Regions from separate parts of the Telluria sp. ZT3P25 genome, predicted to be linked through region 1. Evidence: predicted binding sites of a transcription regulator. Region 1 holds the regulator's gene; the other holds the start of a gene.
What was found. Region 1 encodes NrdR, which represses ribonucleotide reductase genes. Its sites were predicted from a motif close to CACNANATNTNGTG; they were not measured.
Positions count from the first base shown of each region.

Region 1 (4,105 bases):
CAATGCCGGTCATCAGCACCGCCAGCATCAGCACGAGCGCGGTGATCAGCGCTATGCCCGCCTGGCGTCGGGGCATGGAAAAGTGTCGGTTGCACATGCGCGGCTCAAGGTGCGGCCAACGGCGGAGAGATGGGTGGCGCAGCGCGCGGTCCAGTGGGTGGTGATGCGGGTGGTGACGCGGGCGGCGACGCGGGTGGCGCTGTGGGCGGTGCAGCAGGCGGCGCGGCCGAAGGTAAAACGGACAGCGCAATGGGCAACGCAATGACCGCGCCATACACCTTGCGCAGGCGCGCATCGCTGTCGCCGTCAAGATCGGCCGCCGCCAGCCGGACACCCGGATCGGCAGCGGCCAGTGCACCGTCGTACCCCGGCCCGAACAGCCAGTGCACGAGGTTCGCGCCGCTGCCGGCAGCCTGGCGCGGCCCATGCAGCAGCAAGCCCACACGCACGCTCGCGACCCGCTTCCAGTGGCTGCGCGTGCGCAGATCGGCATCACGCTCATCTGGAGTCGACCCGGCCAGCAACAGCGCCGCATCCAGCGCCCGGATCGCGCTGGCGTTGACATAGCGGTTGGGCGCACCATCGCCATCGGTATCGAGCCCGTAGAGCACCTGGAAGCTGTCGACATGCCCTGCCACGGCATCGGACGACCAGTTGCCGGTGCCCCGGTATTTGCAACGCAATTCGGCGTCGCCCTGCGCATTGCGCGCGACATAGAAGATGCTCCACCCTTCCTGATCGCGATGGACCGGAAAGCCGGCGCAATCGAGCGTGCCGCCATCGCCATCCGGTGGCGCACCGGTGCCGGCAAAGCGCAGCGCCAGCACGTCGCTGCCGTTGACCGCAAGTGGTAGCGGGGCCTCGATGCCGGGGCCGGCGTAGGTCAGCGAGGCCGCATCCAGGCCGGCAACCGCGGCCGGGGCTGCCGGGTCAAGCGCCGGATGCGCCGCCCAATCGACGTGCCCCGCCAGGCGCACGGCGCGCGCCAGTGCGTCCAGCGCATAGCGGCCGGCGTCGTCCATCTCGGCCGCGTCGAGCAGCGCCGCGTGCGCCCGCGTGGCGCCGATCAGCAGCGAGCCTGCCGCCAGCAGCACGGCGAGGCCGAGCACCATCGCCACCATGAATTCGGCGATGGTAAAACCCGGCTGGTGCGGGCACGGGCACGGGTGCCGGCCGTGCGTCATTGCGCCACCATCAGCACGAATGCCGGCGCGTCGTTATTGCCGTGCCAGCCGATCTTGATCGCCACCGCCGCCTGCGCGCTGCCGCTGCAGGCCCACCGATAGCGGTGGCTGCCGGCATCCCATGGCGCCGCATCGCGGCACACGGCAATGCGCCCGCCGGGAAAGCGGCCGTGCACAAGCAGGCGCGTCTCATCAAGGTCGAACGCCGCCAGTGCCAGCGGATCGCATGCGGCGGTGCCAAAGCATGTGGGGGCGGCGGCAGGCGGGCCGTCGGCAACGGCGTCATAATCGAGCGCAAGATAGGGATTGCCCGCATCGGGCAGGCGCGCCACGGGCCCATTCGCCGTGATGCGCGCCGCCAGCGAACCCGCCAGCTGGGCCGCTTCGGCCGTCAAGGCCGCCTGCTGGCGCGTACGATCGGCCGTCAGTTGCGCCGCGCCCGCGCCGACAACACCAATGGCGAGCACGAACAGCGCCACCAGCACTTCAATGAGCGTGAAACCGTGGTGTGAATGATTGCGCACGCAAGCCTCCCGATAACGAGCTACGACGTTATCAGGCCGGCTTTACACGCCCGTGCGGCGGCGCAAGCGTAGGCCGCGCCGTTCGGGGAACCTCGGGAAGGGATTAGTTGTCGAGTTTGTGCTGATGCCCGACTTCGGCCAGCGCTGCCTGGAACGAATCCAGGTCTTCGAAATTCTTGTAGACGGACGCGAAGCGGATATACGCGATTTTGTCGAGGCCCTTGAGCTCTTGCATCACGAGCTCGCCCACATGGCCGGTGTCGACTTCACGCAGGCCGCTGGTGAGCAGCTTTTCTTCAATCGAGGCGACGGCCTTGTCGATGGCTTCGGCTGCCACCGGCCGCTTGCGCAGTGCCAGCATCAGACTGCCGCGCAGCTTGGACGAAGCGAACTCGGTGCGGCTGCCATTTTTCTTGACGATAATCGGCATCGACAGTTCGATGCGCTCATACGTGGTAAAGCGCTTGTCGCACTTGCCGCAGCGGCGCCGGCGCCGGATGGCGTCCCCTTCCTCCGATACGCGGGTATCGAGGACTTGTGTATCTTCATGCTGACAAAAGGGACATTTCATGGCGCCGGGGCTGCAAGACTACGTGGGACGACTACCGGGCCGGCGAACCGGCCCGCGAAGGCAGATCAGCAAATCAGGCAGCGTAGACCGGGTACTTGCTGGTCAGCTTCTTGACTTCGCCCTTGACGCGCTCGATGGTCGCGGCGTCGTGCGGGTTATCCAGCACGTCGGCAATCAGGTTGCCCACGGTGACGGCGTCTTCTTCGACAAAGCCACGCGTCGTGAAGGCCGGGCTGCCCAGGCGGATGCCCGACGTGACGAACGGCTTTTGCGGGTCGTTCGGGATGCCGTTCTTGTTGCAGGTCATGTGCGCCTGGCCCAGGATCGCTTCGGCTTCCTTGCCGGTCAGGTTCTTGGCGCGCAGGTCGACCAGCATCACGTGCGATTCGGTGCGACCCGACACGATGCGCAGGCCACGCGCGGTCAGCGTGTCGGCCAGTGCCTTGGCGTTCCTGACGACCTGCTGCTGGTAAGTCTTGAACTCAGGCGTCAGCGCTTCCTTGAACGCGACGGCCTTGCCGGCGATCACGTGCATCAGCGGGCCGCCCTGGATACCAGGGAAGATGGCCGAGTTGATGATCTTCTCGTGCTCGGCCTTCATCAGGATGATGCCGCCGCGCGGGCCGCGCAGCGACTTGTGCGTGGTCGAGGTGACGAAGTCGGCGAACGGCACCGGATTCGGGTACTCGCCTGCAGCGATCAGGCCGGCGTAGTGGGCCATGTCGACCATGAAGTAGGCACCGACCGCCTTGGCGACCTTGGCGATGCGCTCGAAATCGATCTTCAGCGAGAACGCCGACGCGCCGGCGATGATCATTTTCGGCTTGTGCTCGTGCGCCTGGCGCTCGAGGGCCTCGTAGTCGATGTCTTCGTCAGCCGTCAGGCCGTACGAGACGACGTTGAACCACTTGCCCGACATGTTCAGTGGCATGCCGTGGGTCAGGTGACCGCCTTCGGCCAGCGACATGCCCATGATCGTGTCGCCCGGCTTGAGGACGGCGAAGAACACGCCCTGGTTCGCTTGCGAACCCGAGTTCGGCTGCACGTTGGCGGCTTCGGCGCCAAACAATTGCTTCAGGCGGTCAATCGCCAGTTGCTCGACGACGTCAACGTATTCGCAGCCGCCGTAGTAGCGCTTGCCCGGATAACCTTCGGCATACTTGTTGGTCAGTTGCGAGCCCTGCGCTTCCATGACGGCTGGCGAGGTGTAGTTTTCGGACGCGATCAGTTCGATGTGGTCTTGCTGACGAACGTTTTCCTTCTGAATGGCATTCCACAGATCCGGATCGACATTGGCCAGCGTATGGTCTTTAGCAAACATGTAAAACTCCAATCGGTAGTAATCCAGGCAACGAGCGGCGCTGTGTGCGGATGCGGGAGCCAATAGGGCGCGGGCAGCCGCGATCGAACGCGTACCGGTTGATGGCTGCCCAGGCGAACGGCGTATGGCGTCTCACGTTCCCCGGTGGGTGCCCACCTTTGCCGCGCCGCGCACCATTCGGTGGCGCTGGTGCGGTGTTTCGCCAGTTACGTGAGACGTAAAGTCCGCAAATTGTACTGAACTCCCCATTGAAGGGCAAGGAAAGCGGGGAATGGACGGCCCGCCACGCGCCGGTGGTCATTTCGGCTACAATTTTGCGCTGCTGCTTCTACGACTGCTTTTACTACTACTGCTTCTGCCCGCCTACCACTCACGCATCGCTTCCTTCAAGGATTCATCATGATCGTCCTCATCACCGGCGCATCGGCCGGCTTCGGCGCCGAAATGGCGCGCACCTTCGTTTCGAACGGCCACCGCGTGATCCTGGCAGCCCGCCGTACCGATC
Region 1 covers NZ_JCASIJ010000001.1:983,181-987,285, reverse strand. Annotated here, with positions in the region: gene AC56LY_RS04370 (pilus assembly PilX family protein) at 1-76, opposite strand, end outside; gene AC56LY_RS04365 (PilW family protein) at 105-1,184, opposite strand; gene pilV (type IV pilus modification protein PilV) at 1,181-1,708, opposite strand; gene nrdR (transcriptional regulator NrdR) at 1,812-2,279, opposite strand; gene glyA (serine hydroxymethyltransferase) at 2,353-3,600, opposite strand; ZMP/ZTP riboswitch at 3,701-3,820, opposite strand; gene AC56LY_RS04345 (SDR family oxidoreductase) at 4,000-4,105, shown strand, end outside.

Region 2 (4,105 bases), 2.8 Mb from region 1:
ATGAATACCGGTTCGACCCGTCCGCGCTGGGCCCGCGCAAGGCCAGTGGCCGCTTTGTCATCACCTTTGCCCTTGCCTGACGTGGCCGGGGAGCCGTCATGAGCGCGCCACGCGTCCTGGTGCTCGACGACGAGGCCGACCTGCGCGAGCTGCTCGAGATCACGCTGCTCAAGATGGGCCTGGACGTCGACAGCGCCGCCACGCTGCGCGAGGCGCGCGCATTGTTCGATGAGCGCGATTACGCGCTGGTGCTGACCGACATGCGCCTGCCGGACGGCCTGGGCCTGGAACTGGTGCGCGAAATCGGCGCCTCCGGCAAGGGCACGCCGGTGGCCGTGATCACCGCCTACGGCAGCGCCGAAAACGCAGTGGTGGCGCTGAAGGCCGGTGCGTTCGACTACATCGCCAAGCCGGTGGCGCTGGACGCGCTGCGCGTGATGGTGCGCGCGGCGCTCAAGCAATCCGAAAGCGCGGCGCTAGGTGACGGCGCTGCGCCCGACTCGCGCATGATCGGCAGCTCGCCCGCGATGGCGGCATTGCGGGCCCAGATCGCCCGCCTGGCGCGCTCGATGGCGCCGATCTCGATCACGGGCGAATCCGGCAGCGGCAAGGAGCTGGCCGCGCGCGAGATCCACGCCCAGAGTTCGCGCGCCGCGAAACCGTTCATCGCCGTGAACTGCGGCGCGATTCCCGAAACGCTGATGGAGGCCGAGTTCTTCGGCTACCGCAAGGGGGCGTTTACGGGCGCATCCGATGAACGTGACGGCTTCTTCCAGGCCGCCAATGGCGGTACGCTGATGCTCGACGAGGTGGCCGACCTGCCGCTGGCGATGCAAGTGAAACTGCTGCGCGCGATCCAGGAGCGGCGCGTGCGCAAGATCGGCGCGACGGTCGAGGAACCGGTCGACGTGCGCATTATCAGCGCGACCCACCAGGACCTGGCGCGCTGCGTCGAGACGGGCAAGTTCAGGCAAGACCTGTTCTACCGGCTCAACGTGATCGAGCTGGGATTGCCGCCGCTGCGCGAGCGGCTGGACGATCTGGCGCCGCTGGTGAACGGCATCCTGCAGCGGCTGGCCGGGGCAGGACAGGCCACGCTCGGGGCCGGGGTGCTGGACGCGCTGCGTGCGTATTCGTTCCCCGGCAATGTGCGCGAGCTGGAAAACGTGCTGGAGCGCGCGCTGGCGTTTGCCAACGATGGCGTGATCGAGGTGGGCGATTTGTCGCTCAAGGCAGCGCGGCCGATCGAACCGGCGCGGGCCGAACTGGCGCCGCCGGCGGTCGCGCCGGTCGTTACGCCAGCCATTGCCGTTGCGCCGGTTGCGCCGGTCGCCCCCGTCATGGCGTCGCCGTCAGGTGTCGGCCCCGCCGACTTGCCCGGCAACCTGCCGGAATACCTCGAGCAGGTCGAGCGCGACATCATCGGCCGCGCCCTGCAGCAGACCCAGTTCAACCGCACCCAGGCCGCCAGCCTGCTGGGGATCAGTGTGCGGCAGCTGCGCTACCAGATGCAGAAACTGGATATCACCGCGCCCGAGGATTGACCCGCTATTCGGGACATGCAGGGTGCATGCTCCGTGATGCCACCTTGTCATTTTGCGCACGTTTACCGGTGCACGCTGCACACCGATTGGGCAAGCGCGCACTGCGCTGATGAATGCTTGAGCAGCTCATCTGCGGCGGCTCGCGCCGATGTTAGCACTCGCTAACCGCGCGCCGCCCGTCGTTTGGGCGACCCTTGAAAGTCAAGGGTTCACACGCTTGAAAACGGCAAATATTGAGGATTTATTCACTTGCTGCTACGGGTTTGAGGTACTACAATTAGTCTCATATCAAGGCTGGACACTAGATGTAGTGGTAGCCCTCGAAGTGAGGGCGCCAGGATCCAGCCGGTGTTTCCTTAGTCAGCAAGCTGTTTCCAAACACGCCACACTGCACTTGTACTGAATATTCTTGCCCTGCTTTTCTGGTGCGCCGCCTGTTGGTCGCCGGCCGGCGGGGATTCGTTTTGCTAATTTTTTGCGACATATTTGCTAGTTGTTTGTTCGGGGACCGGGGGTGCGCGCAGCGCCGGGCGGTTTTCATGACGACAAACGGCGGCCCGTCCGCTCTCCTGGAGGCTCAATGCACCAAGCACAGAACATCTCGATCAACCAGAATGCCACTCCAGGTTCGACGCCTGCCGGCGCCACCCCGGCCGACATCGTCGCCCGCGGCGACTACCGCGTCATCCGCCGCAACGGTTCGGTGGTGGCGTTCGAGCCGAACAAGATCTCGGTCGCGATGACCAAGGCCTTCCTGGCAATCGCCGGCGGCCAGGGCGTCGTGTCGGCGCGCATCCGCGAGCTGGTCGAGCAGATGACCAACAACGTCGTCGCCGCGCTGGTGCGTCGCCAGCCGAACGGCGGCACGTTCCACATCGAGGACGTGCAGGACCAGGTCGAGCTGTCGCTGATGCGTTCGGGCGAGCACGATGTCGCGCGTGAATACGTGCTGTACCGCGCAAAGCGCATGGAAGAGCGCCGCGCCGCGAAAGAAGCCGCTGGTGGCGGTGGCACCGTCGTCGCACCGCAGATCCACGTCGTCGATGGCGGCGAGCGCCGCCTGCTGGACATCAACACCGTCATCGGTCTGATCGGCGCCGCCTGCGCCGGCCTCGAAAAGCACGTCGACGCCGACGCGATCCTGGCCGAGACCATGAAGAACCTGTACGACGGCGTGCCGGTCGAAGAGCTGCACAAGTCGGCCATCCTGGCTGCGCGCGCGCTGATGGAAAAAGACCCGGCCTACAGCCAGGTCACCGCCCGCATCCTGCTGCACACGATCCGCAAGGAAGTCTTCGGCCGCGAAGTGGCGCAAGCCGGCGCCGCCGCCGAATACCTGACCTACTTCCCGCAATACATCGCCAAGGGCATCGCCAACGAGCTGCTCGACGAAGAACTGGGCAAGTACGACCTCGAGCGCCTGGCCAAGGCCATCGTCGCCGACCGCGACCTGCAGTTTGGCTACATCGGTCTGCAAACCCTGTACGACCGTTACTTCCTGCACGTGCGCGACGTGCGCATCGAAATGCCGCAGGCGTTCTACATGCGCGTGGCAATGGGCCTGGCCCTGCGTGAAGACGACCGCGAAGCGCGCGCCATCGAGTTCTACAGCCTGCTGTCGTCGTTCGACTTCATGAGCTCGACCCCGACCCTGTTCAACTCGGGTACCCGCCGCTCGCAGCTGTCGTCGTGCTACCTGACCACGGTTGGCGACGACCTGGAAGACATCTACGACGCGATCAAAGAGAATGCGCTGCTGTCGAAGTTTGCCGGCGGTCTGGGCAACGACTGGACGCCAGTGCGCGCACTCGGTTCGCGCATCAAGGGCACCAACGGCCGCTCGCAAGGCGTGGTCCCGTTCCTGAAAGTGGTCAACGACACGGCCGTCGCGGTCAACCAGGGCGGCAAGCGCAAGGGCGCTGTCTGCGCCTACCTGGAAACCTGGCACCTCGACATCGAAGAGTTCCTCGACCTGCGCAAGAACACGGGCGACGATCGCCGCCGCACCCACGACATGAACACCGCGAACTGGATTCCCGACCTGTTCATGAAGCGCGTGATGGAAAAGTCGCACTGGACGCTGTTCTCGCCATCCGAGACGCCCGACCTGCACGACCTGACCGGCAAGGCGTTCGAACAAGCCTACCTGGCGTACGAAGCCAAGGCCGAGCGCGGCGAAATGGCTGTCTTTAAAAAGATCGAGTCGCTCGACCTGTGGCGCAAGATGCTGTCGATGCTGTTCGAAACCGGCCACCCATGGATCACGTTCAAGGACCCGTGCAACATCCGCTCGCCACAGCAGCACGTGGGCGTCGTGCACTCGTCGAACCTGTGCACCGAGATCACGCTGAACACCAGCGCCGATGAAATCGCCGTCTGCAACCTGGGCTCGGTCAATCTGCCGCAGCACATGAAGGGCGATGGCCTGGATCACGTCAAGCTGCAAAAGACGATCCGCACCGCGATGCGCATGCTCGACAACGTCATCGACATCAACTACTACGCCGTCGAAAAAGCGCGCAACTCGAACCTGCGTCACCGTCCGGTCGGCATGGGCGTGA
Region 2 covers NZ_JCASIJ010000001.1:3,785,437-3,789,541, reverse strand. Annotated here, with positions in the region: gene AC56LY_RS16765 (sensor histidine kinase) at 1-80, shown strand, start outside; gene AC56LY_RS16760 (sigma-54-dependent transcriptional regulator) at 99-1,544, shown strand; gene AC56LY_RS16755 (ribonucleoside-diphosphate reductase subunit alpha) at 2,125-4,105, shown strand, end outside.
Region 2: AC56LY_RS16755 (ribonucleoside-diphosphate reductase subunit alpha) is a predicted target of NrdR. The motif match lies at 1,844-1,857, and genes of this name have one in related genera.